Regions from separate parts of the Streptomyces luteoverticillatus genome, predicted to be linked through region 2. Evidence: riboswitches for the same ligand, from Rfam matches in the RefSeq annotation. Region 2 holds a riboswitch; each other region holds the start of a gene.
What was found. Region 2 has a riboswitch for cobalamin ahead of cobN (cobaltochelatase subunit CobN). Riboswitches for the same ligand answer to the same signal wherever they lie in the genome.
Positions count from the first base shown of each region.

Region 1 (4,205 bases), 1.4 Mb from region 2:
CGCAGGTAGTACGTCGTCTTGATGCCCTGCTTCCAGGCGTACGCGTACATCGAGCTGAGCTTGCCGATGGTGGGCGACGCCATGAACAGGTTCAGCGACTGGCTCTGGTCCAGGTACGGCGTACGGGCCGCGGCCATGTCGATCAGGGCGCGCTGCGGGATCTCCCAGGCCGTGCGGTACAGGTCGCGGACGTCCTGCGGGATCCACTTCATGTCCTGGATCGAGCCGTTGGCCTCGGTCATGGCCTCGCGGGTGGCGCGGTCCCACACGCCGAGCTTCTTGAGGTCCTCGACCAGGTAGGTGTTGACCTGCAGGAACTCACCCGAGAGCGTCTCGCGCTTGAACAGGTTGGAGACCTGCGGCTCGATGCACTCGTAGACGCCGGCGATGGAGGCGATGGTCGCCGTCGGGGCGATGGCGAGCAGCAGCGAGTTGCGCATGCCGACCGCGGCGATGCGGGCGCGCAGCGCCTCCCAGCGGTCCTCCCACGCGGAGACGGCGTTGGGGTAGTGGTCCGGGTGGAGCACGCCGCGGGCGGTGCGGGTGGCCTCCCAGGCCGGGTGCGGGCCGTGGCGCTCGGCGAGGTCGGCGGAGGCCTCGTACGCCGCGAGCATGATCCGCTCGGAGATCTTGGTGGACAGGGCCGTCGCCTCGGCCGAGTCGAAGGCCAGGCGCAGGCGGAAGAAGACGTCCTGGAGGCCCATCAGGCCCAGGCCCACCGGGCGCCAGCGGCTGTTGGAGCTGCCGGCCTGCTCGGTCGGGTAGAAGTTGATGTCCACGACGCGGTCGAGGAAGGTGACGGCCGTACGGACCGTACGGTCGAGCTTCTCCCAGTCCATCTCGCCGTCGGCGCCGAGGTGCTGGGCGAGGTTGACCGAGCCCAGGTTGCAGACCGCGGTCTCGCCGTCGTTCGTGACCTCGAGGATCTCGGTGCAGAGGTTCGAGGAGTGGACGACGGCGCCCTTCTCGGCCGTCTGGTTGGCCGTGCGGTTGGCGGCGTCCTTGAACGTCATCCAGCCGTTGCCGGTCTGCGCGAGGGTGCGCATCATCCGGGCGTAGAGCACGCGCGCCGGGATGGTCTTGACGGCCTTGCCGGCCGCCTCGTACGCGCGGTACGCGGCGTCGAACTCGTCGCCGTAGAGGTCGACCAGGTCCGGGGTGTCGGCGGGGGAGAAGAGCGACCAGTCCGCGTCCGTCTCGACGCGGCGCATGAACTCGTCCGGGATCCAGTGCGCGATGTTGAGGTTGTGGGTGCGGCGGGCCTCCTCACCGGTGTTGTCGCGGAGCTCCAGGAACTCCTCGATGTCGGCGTGCCAGGTCTCCAGGTAGACACAGGCCGCGCCCTTGCGGCGGCCGCCCTGGTTGACGGCGGCGACGGAGGCGTCGAGGGTGCGCAGGAACGGCACGATGCCGTTGGAGTGACCGTTGGTGCCCCGGATCAGCGAGCCGCGCGAGCGGATGCGCGAGTACGACAGGCCGATGCCGCCCGCGTGCTTCGACAGACGCGCCACCTGGTGGTAGCGGTCGTAGATGGAGTCCAGCTCGTCCAGCGGGGAGTCCAGCAGGTAGCAGGACGACATCTGCGGGTGGCGGGTGCCGGAGTTGAACAGCGTCGGGGAGGACGGCAGGTACGAGAGGGTGCTCGTCAGCCGGTAGAGCTCCGCGACGTCGTCCAGGGCCCGCTCGGAGTGGTCCTCGGCGAGGCCGCAGGCGACGCGCAGCAGGAAGTGCTGCGGGGTCTCGATCACGTCGCGGTGGATCGGGTGGCGCAGCAGGTAGCGGCTGTGCAGGGTGCGCAGGCCGAAGTAGCCGAAGCGGTCGTCCGCGCCGTCGGCGAGGGCGGCCTCGACGAGGGCGTCCAGGCGCGCGGCGTGGGTGCGTACGAAGGCGGCCGTCTCGTCGGCGATGAGGCCCTCGCGGTGCCCCACCTCGACGGAGGCGGAGAAGGAGGTCGCGCCCTGGCCGGCCGCCTCGTCGGCGATGGCCAGGGTGAGCAGGCGCGCGGCGAGCCTGGAGTACTCGGGCTCCTCGGCGATGAGGCCGGCGGCGGCCTCGGTGGCGAGGGAGCGCAGCTCGGCGTCGTCCGCGGCGGCGCTGCGGCCGCGCAGCGCGGCGGCGGCGACCTTGCCCGGGTCGGTGGCCGGAAGGTCGGCGGTGAGGTCGGTCAGGGTGCGCAGGAGCGCGGTCCCGGGGCCGCCGGTCGCTTCCGCGTTCGCTGAGACCGGTGCTGAAGCCGGATCTGCGGGCGCGATGGTCACTGAGGCTCTCCCTCGCTCGGCTGGGTGGGCCGGGCGGGAGAGCGATGAGCGCGCACGCGCATGCCTCTTGCACCAGGGCATGCCTCGTAGGCGTCCATCGGCCCAACCCGCGAGGCCCGGACGAATTCAACGCCCATGGCCGAGCCGGGGCAGGCTCGGTGGTGGGCGCGCTGTCGGCAGGTCGTCGGACTTCAGGTGCGCTGGGTATATGCGCACACATACACCGTTGCGGGACAGTTCCGGATTTCCACCGGATTCCCCTGCGACGACAGCGGAGACGAGCATACATCTAGTGCCGGGCCTCGCACGCGCCCCCACATGTTGTGTCGTCGCGTCATGAAGCGGTCGCGGAATGTGCTAACGGGCGTCCCTGGCAGGGCAAGAGAAGAGGGCCGCCACGCCCCCTGGACGGGGATGTGGCGGCCCTCCGGAGGGGCCCCGGGCGGTGGTCCCGGGAGCGGCGGATCAGTGGCCGCCGGGGGCCCCTGCGGTGGCCGGCGGGAGCTCCGCGCGGACGCCCGGGTCACCGGCGTCGGCCGTGTAGTCCGAGGGCCGGGTCAGGTCCACGCCGTCGGGCGCCTTCAGCGCCCTGAGGGCGAAGGTCGCGACGATGACGACGATCACGTTGAGGACAAAGGCGGTGAGCCCGATATAGCCCTTTTCGCCGATGAGGGGGATGAGGTTGGTGTTCCCGAAGTGATCCTGGGTGGCGCTCGGTGTGGCGTACGCCCGCCACGTCCCGTACGTCATGCCGACCGCCCAGCCCGCGAGCAGCGCCCAGCGGTGGGGCCAGCGGGTGAAGAGACCGCCGACGAGCGCGGGCACGGTCTGGAGGATCCAGATCCCGCCGAGCAGCTGGAAATTGATGGCGACCGTTTTGTCCAGGGTGAGGACGAAAACGAGCGCGCCGACCTTGACCAGCAGGGACGCGAGCTTGGACACCTTCGCCTCGTGTTCGGGTGAGGCGTCCGGTTTGAGGAAGTCCTTGTAGATGTTGCGGGTGAAGAGATTTGCGGCGGCGATCGACATGATGGCCGCCGGCACGAGGGCGCCGATGCCGATCGCGGCGAAGGCCACGCCGGTGAACCAGTCCGGGAACATGTCCTCGAACAGCTGGGGGATCGCCAGCTGGCCGTTCTTCACCTTCACCCCGGCGGCGATGGCCATGAAGCCGAGCATCGCCAGCAGGCCCAGCATCAGGGAGTAGAGGGGAAGGATGGTGGTGTTCCGGCGGATGACATTGCGGCTCCTGCTGGAGAGGACCGCCGTCACCGAGTGCGGATAGAGGAAGAGCGCCATCGCCGAGCCGAGCGCCAGCGTCGCGTACGACCACTGGGCGTCCGCCCCCGGCACCAGCGAACCACGTGGTTTGCCCGTTGCGGGATTCTCGGCCGCGAACGCCGCGCCGGCCTTGCTGAAGATGCTCTCGAAGCCGCCCAGTTTGATCGGTATGTAGATGATCGCCACGATGATCACGATGTAGATCAGCGCGTCCTTGACGAAGGCGATCAGCGCGGGGGCGCGCAGCCCGGAGGAGTAGGTGTAGGCCGCGAGCACGCCGAAGGCGATGAGGAGCGGCAGGTCCTTGACGAACCAGTTGGCGTTCTCGCCGCCGCCCACGCCCATGACGTCGAGCACCGCCTGGATGCCGACCAGTTGCAGCGCGATGTACGGCATGGTGGCCAGGATCCCGGTCACCGCGAGGGCGAGGGAGAGGCCCCGGGAGCCGAACCGGCCCCGGACGAAGTCCGACGACGTCACATAGCCGTGCTTGTGTGCCACCGACCACAGGCGGGGCAGGAAGGTGAAGACCAGCGGATAGGTGATGATCGTGTACGGCACGGCGAAGAAGCCGGCCGCGCCCGCCGCGTAGATCGCCGCCGGCACCGCCACGAACGTATAGGCGGTGTAGAGGTCCCCGCCCAGCAGGAACCAGGTGACCCAGGT
Region 1 covers NZ_CP034587.1:4,807,803-4,812,007, forward strand. The annotation lists gene EKH77_RS21510 (ribonucleoside-diphosphate reductase subunit alpha) at 1-2,258, opposite strand, end outside; cobalamin riboswitch at 2,417-2,543, opposite strand; gene mctP (monocarboxylate uptake permease MctP) at 2,724-4,205, opposite strand, start outside.
Region 1: linked by a shared signal. The riboswitch ahead of EKH77_RS21510 (ribonucleoside-diphosphate reductase subunit alpha) and the one ahead of cobN (cobaltochelatase subunit CobN) in region 2 are both predicted to bind cobalamin.

Region 2 (4,205 bases):
GGGCCCGGGCCACGACCCCCGGCGAGTACGCGAGGTCCCGGACCAGGTCGGTCATGCCGCAGGCGTGGATCATGCGGACCGCGACCCGGCCGACGTCGGGCGGCAGCCCGCCGAGGTCCGCCTCGGCGCGGATGGTGGCGAAGGACTGGCGGTAGATGGACGCGCCGTCCTTGTCGTAGTCGAACACTGTGCCCTCGCTCGCTGGGTGATGCATGTCGCTGGGTTCTGCGTGGGGTTGGTCGCCGCCGCGGTGCGCTCAGCCGCGCGGGCCGTCGGCCGGCGTCGTCGTGGGGGGTGGGTTCCGTGCCGCCGTCACGGCCTCCGCCAGGCCGGCGGGGGCGGTCACGGCGACCGTCGCCTCTTCCGCCCCGTGCCGCACGGCGACCCGGTAGCCGTCGCCGGTCGCCAGGACGTCGACCCACCGGCCGCCGGGGTGGCCGCAGCGCCGCTCGCACCCGGACCAGTACACGGGCAGCGTCCCGGGCCCGCCAGGGCGCGCGGCCTCCAGGGAGGCGGTCGCGTCGGCCCGTACATCCGCGAGGGACTTGACGCACCCCGGCCGGCCGGTGCAGGCGCCCGCGCCGTGCCACGGGGAGGCGGCGGAGACGACCAGCCCCGCGTCCCCGAGCCCGGCGAGGCGCGCGGCGGCCACCGGGGCGGTGAGCCCCGGGACGACGACGCCGCGCCAGGGCGTCACCCGGAGTTCGCCGGCACCGTCCTGACCGGCCGTACGGGCGAGGAGCCGCCACTGGGCGGAGGTCAGCCGGCCCAGGGGCGCGGCCACCGACAGGGCCCACCGCCCTCCGGGACCCTCCACCGCGCCGGGGGCGGCCGGGGCACCGAGGGGGAGCGTGGCGCGCGGCACGGGCGCGGAGCCGATGCCGGCCGCCGCCAGCCGGTCCGCGAGCCGCTCCGGGCGCGGCCGCAGCGCGGGGGCCAGCTCGCGGACGCGCCACGCCTTGCCGCCGTTCTCGCGCAGCGCCGCCAGGAACTCACGGGCCGCCAGAACCGCCACGCGCGGCGCGTCCTCGACGGCGACGCGCAGGGCGTCGGGGCCGGTGCCGAAGGAGAGGAGGGCCTGGTGGCCGCCCTCGGTTGCGATCAATGTCACATCGGGTGCGAGGGCGGCGATGTCGCCCCGGCCGTCGTCGAGTCCGAAGAGGAAACGGCCCGAGAGGTTCGTGAGGTCGTCCGACGAGCAGAGCAGGCCGTCGAGTTCCCGAACCCAGGGCCGAATGTCCGCGAAGCCCTTTCCGTCCAGGCCGGACAGGGGGGAAGCCGCGACGTTCCGGATGCGGTCGTGCCGGTCGGAGGGCAGCAGCCCGGCCTCGCGCAACCGGGTGCCCAGGGCGGTGCCGCAGCCGTCGGGGAGGGCGCGCAGCTGGACGTTGCCGCGGGAGGTGAGGTCGAGGTGGCCGTCGGACAAGTCGTCGGCGAGATCGGCGAGTACGTCGGCTTGACGCGCCGTCAGGAGCCCGCCGGGCAGGCGCACGCGGGCCAGTGCCCCGTCGTCCGCGGCGTGCAGCCGCAGCGCGCCGGGGCAGGCGTCGCCGCGTTCGCGACCAGGGGATTCGGGGGGAGTGGACATGGCGGCGAGCATACCGACGGGGGACGAAGTCGGCCCCTCCGGCGTTTGAGGAGCGGGGGTCCGGGGGCAGAGCCCCCGGAAGGAACGTCCTGGCTACTATGACTCTCGCCAGCGACGGCGACAGGGGAGGAAGCCGGTGTGATCCCGGCACGGTCCCGCCACTGTGTGCCCGGCAGCGCGAGCGCGCTGCCGCGGTGAGTCAGGAACTCCTGCCGTCCTCCCACCGCCCGGGGCGCGGACCCCGAGGAAGGCATGCCGTGATCCTGCTTCTGTCGACGTCCGACACCGACCTGCTCAGCGCCCGAGCGGCCGGCGGCCCGGTCCCGTACCGGCTCGCCAACCCCGCCCGGCTCGCCCTCGACGACCTCCCGGACCTGCTGGACGGCACCGACCTTGTCGTCGTGCGCCTCCTCGGCGGGCTGCGCGCCTGGGAGGAGGGGCTCGACCAGCTGCTGGCCGGCCCGCGTCCCGTCGTCGTCCTCACCGGCGAACAGGCCCCCGACGCCCAGCTGATGGAGGCGTCCACCGTCCCCGTCGGCATCGCCGCCGAGGCCCACGCCTACCTCGCCCACGGCGGCCCCGCCAACCTAGAGCAGCTGGCCCGCTTCCTCTCCGACACCGTGCTGCTCACCGGCCACGGCTTCGAGCCGCCGGCCGCCGCCCCCGCGTGGGGCGCGCTGGAGCGGGAATCACGCGGTCTGTTCGGGCCCGTCATCGCCGTGCTCTACTACCGCGCCCACCACATGAGTGGCAACACCGCCTTCGTCGAGGCCCTGTGCGAGCAGATCGAGCGGGCCGGCGGCCGCGCCCTCCCCCTCTACGTGGCCTCGCTGCGCGCCCCTGAGCCCGAGCTGATCGACGCCCTGCGCGGCGCCGACGCCATCGTCACCACCGTCCTCGCCGCCGGCGGCACCCGGCCCGCCGACGCCTCCGCCGGAGGCGACGACGAGTCCTGGGACGCCGGCGCGCTCGCCGCCCTCGACGTGCCCATCCTCCAGGCCCTCTGCCTGACCGGCTCCCGGGAGGCATGGGCGGAGAACGACGAGGGGCTCTCCCCGCTCGACTCCGCCACCCAGGTCGCCGTGCCCGAGTTCGACGGCCGCATCATCACCGTCCCCTTCTCCTTCAAGGAGATCGACGCGGACGGCCTGCCCGCCTACGTCCCCGACCCCGAGCGCGCCGCCCGCGTCGCGGGCATCGCCGTGCGCCACGCCCGCCTCCGCCACATCCCCGCCGCCGAGAAGCGGCTGGCCCTCGTCCTCTCCGCGTACCCCACCAAGCACTCCCGCATCGGCAACGCCGTCGGCCTCGACACCCCCGCCAGTGCCGTCGCCCTGCTGCGCCGGCTGCGCGAGGAGGGCTACGACTTCGGCGACGAGGAGGTGCCGGGTCTCGCGTCCGGCGACGGCGACGAGCTCATCTACGCCCTCATCGAGGCGGGCGGCCACGACCAGGACTGGCTGACGGAGGAGCAGCTGGCCCGCAACCCCGTCCGCATCCCGGCCGCCGACTACAAGCGCTGGTACGAGCGGCTCCCCGCCGAGCTGCGCGAGGCCGTCGAGGAGCACTGGGGCCCGGCGCCCGGTGAGATGTTCGTCGACCGCAGCCGCAACCCCGAGGGCGACATCGTCCTCGCCGCCCTGCGCCGCGGCAACCTGCTGATCCTCATCCAGCCGCCGCGCGGCTTCGGCGAGAACCCCATCGCCATCTACCACGACCCCGACCTGCCGCCCTCGCACCACTACCTCGCCGCCTACCGCTGGATCGCCGCCTCCCGTGAGGACGGCGGCTTCGGCGCCGACGCGATGGTCCACCTGGGCAAGCACGGCAACCTGGAGTGGCTGCCCGGCAAGAACGCCGGCCTGTCCGCCGCCTGCGGCCCCGACGCGGCCCTCGGCGACCTGCCGCTGGTCTACCCGTTCCTCGTCAACGACCCCGGCGAGGGCACCCAGGCCAAGCGCCGCGCCCACGCCACGCTCGTCGACCACCTCGTGCCGCCCATGGCCCGCGCCGACTCCTACGGCGACATCGCGCGCCTGGAGCAGCTCCTCGACGAGCACGCGCAGATCTCCTCGATGGACCCGGCCAAGCTCCCCGCGATCCGCGCCCAGATCTGGACGCTCATCCAGGCCGCCCGGCTCGACCACGACCTGGGCATGGAGGAGCGCCCGGACGACGACGGCTTCGACGACTTCCTCCTGCACGTCGACGGCTGGCTCTGCGAGGTGAAGGACGCCCAGATCCGCGACGGCCTCCACGTCCTGGGCGGCGCGCCCACGGGTGAGGCGCGGGTCAACCTCGTCCTGTCGATCCTCCGCGCCCGCCAGATCTGGGGCGGCACGACGGCCCTCCCGGGCCTCCGCGAGGCCCTGGGCCTGGACGAGTCGGCGGCGACGCGCACAACGGCGGACGAGGCGGAGGCGGAGGCCCGCGCGCTGATCGAGGCGATGGAGGCGGCGGACTGGAACCCGGCCGCCATCCCGACCATTGTGGGCAATCGTCCCGCAGGGCGATGGGGGTCCCCCCTGCTCGAGCGAAGCCGAGAGCTTGGGGGAGGGTGGGCACAACCCACGGTGCCGGGCACCGATCCCGTCTCGGCTGTCCTCGACTTCGCGGC
Region 2 covers NZ_CP034587.1:6,204,493-6,208,697, forward strand. The annotation lists gene EKH77_RS27600 (precorrin-8X methylmutase) at 1-214, opposite strand, end outside; gene cobG (precorrin-3B synthase) at 257-1,588, opposite strand; cobalamin riboswitch at 1,681-1,812, shown strand; gene cobN (cobaltochelatase subunit CobN) at 1,846-4,205, shown strand, end outside.

Region 3 (4,205 bases), 4.5 Mb from region 2:
TCGTCGATGCCCAGGCCGTGGGCGAACGGCAGCACGCCGAACGTCCGCCGGCCCGTCAGGTCGCGCAGCATCTCCAGGCCCGGCTCCAGCAGGCTCACGTCGCCCCGGAACTTGTTGACCACGTAACCCGCTATCAGCTCCTGGTCCTCGGGGGAGAGCAGCGCTGTCGTACCGAAGAAGGAGGCGAAGACACCGCCCCGGTCGATGTCGCCGACGACGACCACGGGCAGGCGCGCGGCGCGGGCGATGCCCATGTTGACGATGTCGGAGCGGCGCAGGTTGATCTCGGCGGGGCTGCCGGCGCCCTCGCAGATCACGGCGTCGTGGGTGCGCCGCAGCTCGGCCAGGCACTCCGTCACCGTGCCGAACAACTGCTCCTGGCGCCCCGCGTGGTAGCCCCGGGCGCTGAGCTCGCCCACCGGCTTGCCCATGAGGACGACCTGGCTGCTGCGGTCGCCGCCGGGCTTGAGCAGCACCGGGTTCATGAGCGCGCTCGGCTCGACGCGGGCGGCGGCGGCCTGCATGGCCTGCGCGCGCCCTATCTCCGCGCCGTCGCGCGTCACGAACGAGTTGAGGGACATGTTCTGCGCCTTGAACGGCGCGACCTTGACCCCCTTGCGGACCAGCCAGCGGCAGATGCCGGCCGTGACCACGCTCTTGCCCGCGTCCGAGGTGGTCCCGGCCACCAGCAGGCCCCCGCCCGGCGGGCCCGTGCGCCCGCTCCTGTCGGCTGTCACCGAGACTGTCACCGATTCCTCCCCGCGTTCCTGAACAGGCTGCCCACCGTACGAGCCGAAACCGCCGCCCCCAGGGCCAGCAGCGACACCCGGCGCGAGAGCCGGACCGCGCGCTCGATGTCCGCCGTCCGCACCGGACGGTTCTCCTCGCCCAGCACCGGGCGGTGCTCGACGCGTCCCGCGTAGGCGAGGGTGCCGCCCAGCCGCACGCCCAGGGCCCCGGCGAAGGCGGCCTCGACCGGCCCGGCGTTGGGGCTGGGGTGGCGGGAGGCGTCGCGCCGGGCCACGCGCAGCGCGCCGCGCGGGTCGGGCCCGGCGAGGACCGTGAGCGCGGCGGTCAGCCGGGCGCCCGGCCAGCCGACGACGTCGTCGAGCCGGGCCGACGCCCAGCCGAACCGCCGGAGCCGGGGCGACTTGTGACCCACCATGGCGTCCAGGGTGTTGACCGCCCGGAAGCCCACGAGTCCGGGCACGCCCCCCAGGGCGCCCCAGACGAGGGCGCCCACGACGGCGTCGGAGGTGTTCTCGGCGACGGACTCCACCACGGCCCGGGCGATCGCTTGCGCGTCCAGCGCCTGCGGGTCGCGGCCGCACAGGTGCGGCAGCCGCTCCCGGGCGACCTCCACGTCCCCGGCGGCCAGCGCGCCGCCGATGGCCCGGGCCTCCCGGCCCAGGGACGTGCCGCCCAGGACGGACCACGTGGCGGCGGCGGTCAGCGCGATCTCGGCCGCGCGGTGGCGTCGCGCGGCGCGGGCCAGCAGCCCGGCCCCGGCGACCGCGCCTCCGGCGCAGACCAGGGTGTGGAGCGTGCCGTAGCCCCGGTGGTCGCGCCACAGCCGGCGCTCGATGGACTGCGCGGCCCGTCCGAACGCGGCGACGGGATGGCCGCGGCGGGGGTCGCCGAGGAGCAGATCGCAGGCGAAGCCGAGGGCGGCGCCGTACGCGAAGGAGAAGCGATCGCGGCCGGGCATGGCGAAGCGGTGTCCTCACTCAGGGTCCGCGCCCTGGCTCGACGTGACGGCGACCAGAGTCTCCTGGCTCCCGGATCCGCGCCGCCCCCGGCCTTCCGGCTCGCGCCGTGGCCATCGAATGGGGGGACACTCCCCGGTGACAGTGGCGGGACCGCGCCGGATTCGCACCGGCTTCCTCTGCTGTCGCCGTTTGGCTCCGGAAGTCCACCACGCGGCGGGAAGGGGCGTCAACTCGCCCTGACCTGCGCCCCGGCCGTCGCCACGGGGGAGGGGCGGCGCCCCGTCACCCCACCCGTTCCGCCCGGTGCCGCACGGCCCGCAGCCGCACCTCCGCCGGGAGGCGCGTCAGCCCGGCCGACATCCGCGCGTGGCGCAGGACTTCCTCGCACAGTCGCGCCAACGCCACCCCCGGTGCCCCGCGCGCCCCCAGTGTCAGGACGATCCGTGCCCGGGGCGCCGTCCGTCGTCCCGACAGCGCGACGGCCGCCCGTTCCACCCCCGGCAGCTCCTCGGCCTCCGCCTCCATCACCTCCTCCAGCGCCCGCCCCCGCACCGACGCCACCTCTCCGCCGCCGCTGTGGACCACCACCTCGCGCAGCCGGCCCCTGCGAGCCTGGGCCGCGAGCCACCACGCGGACAGCAGGACGACGACGGCCAGGGCGGCGATGACCACCGGCCACCACCAGCCCCTGGCGCGCCACCTCCGCAGGTCCGTGCCGGGCAGCAGCACGTCGTCCGGGCCGGCGAACGGCCAGGCCGACGGCAGCTCGAAGCCCCAGCGGCGCGGCAGGTCCAGCGCGCCGATCAGCACGGCGGCGCCGAGCGCCACCAGCAGCGCCCCGGCGAGCCCGGTCAGCAGCCGGTTGACGGTCCTCAGCATCGCGAGAACCGCCCCGAGCACTGTGAAAACGACCCCGGGCACCGTGAGGACCGCCCCGGGCACCGCTCGAACCACCCCACCCCGGTCACCTCTTCGCCGGGCGTCGTACGTGCACGGACAGGGACGGCTCCCGGGCGAGCCCCAACTCCCGGACGCCCTCCGCCAGTACGGTGTTCACATCCGTCCGCACCTCGTCCAGGTCCCGGAAGTGGGAGCGGGCCCGGGCGCGGACCACACGCCGGCCCACGTCGACGCGGACGGCCTGGACACCGGAGACCTCCATCACCCGGTCGCGCAGCATCAGGGCCGCCGCCCCGCGCTCCAGCCCGGCCCGGACCCCGTCGTCGCCTGTGCCGTCCGCGCGGCGCATCGGCAGCACTCCGCGCAGGCCCGGGGTGAGGGCGAGGACGAGCAGCCAGCAGCCGGCGAGAACGACCACCACCGCGCCGGCGACCACCAGCCCGTCGCCGAGGTGACGGGTCGCCAGCTCATGGGCGAGGCGCCGGCGCCAGGCCATGGCGGGGCGGCCGGCGCGGACGGCGGCGACGTCGTAGAGGAAGAACCCGGCGACGGTCAGGGTCACCGCCGCGACCAGCGCGGCGGGCAGCCTGCGCGGGGACCGGAAGCGGGGGACACGACCGCCCGCGACGACCGGGGGAGCCCCGGCCGTCTTCTCCAGTGACACGGGACCGCTCATCGCACCCGCACCCCCGACAGCCGGCCGGTGTGCGCGGAGTGCAGCCGCTCTACCGTGATCAGCACCTCGGGCACCTCCATGCCCGTCAGTTCCCCGACGCGCTGGGCGATCCGCTCGCGCACGGCGCGGCAGCGGGCGCCGATGTCGGCGGGGTAGTCCAGCTCCACGAGGACCCGCACCCGGGCGGAGCCGTCATGGACGACGACGCTGGCGCGCGGGGGCGCGTGGTCCTCGGCGGGGGCCGTGGCGCCCAGCGCCTCCAGGGCCGCCCTGGAGGCGATCTTCGCGACGACACGGTCGGCGATCCGGGTGGCCCCGCGCTCGGCGGGCACCACCGCGCGTCCTCCCCCACGCCCTACCTCCCGCGCCGGTCGCGGTCGCGCGGACGCAGCAACCGGGAGAACTCGCCCGGCTCCACATCGCCGTCCAGGAGCCGCCCGCCCACGAAGCCCACGATGCCCAGCGCCGCGACCAGCAGAAAGGCGCCGAACCCCCCGAAGTAGCCGGCGAATCCGAGAGCCATGCCGGCGATCATGCCGGCCACGGCCATGCTCATCACGCGCTCCTCACTGGAGCCTGGGCTCCGGCTCTTCCTCTTCCTCGTCCGGCAGCTTGACGTCGGTCACGGCGATGTTGACCTCGACGACCTCCAGGCCCGCCATCCGTTCCACCGCCGAGATGACGTTTTCCCGCACCGCGTGGGCGACATCCGCGATGGCGACGCCGTACACCACGACGATCTCCAGATCGAGGGCCGTCTGGACCTCGCCGACCTCCGCCTTCACCCCCCGGGCGACGGACCGTCCGCCGGGCACCCGGTCGCGGACGGCCCCGAAGGTGCGGGACAGTCCGCTGCCCAGGGCGTGGACGCCGACCACGTCGCGGGCCGCGAGCCCGGCGATCTTCTCCACGACGCCGTC
Region 3 covers NZ_CP034587.1:1,729,508-1,733,712, reverse strand. The annotation lists gene EKH77_RS07265 (cobyric acid synthase) at 1-749, opposite strand, end outside; gene EKH77_RS07260 (cobalamin biosynthesis protein) at 746-1,708, opposite strand; cobalamin riboswitch at 1,766-1,885, opposite strand; gene amaP (alkaline shock response membrane anchor protein AmaP) at 1,992-2,588, opposite strand; gene EKH77_RS07250 (DUF6286 domain-containing protein) at 2,674-3,285, opposite strand; gene EKH77_RS07245 (Asp23/Gls24 family envelope stress response protein) at 3,282-3,620, opposite strand; gene EKH77_RS07240 (hypothetical protein) at 3,641-3,841, opposite strand; gene EKH77_RS07235 (Asp23/Gls24 family envelope stress response protein) at 3,852-4,205, opposite strand, start outside.
Region 3: linked by a shared signal. The riboswitch ahead of EKH77_RS07260 (cobalamin biosynthesis protein) and the one ahead of cobN (cobaltochelatase subunit CobN) in region 2 are both predicted to bind cobalamin.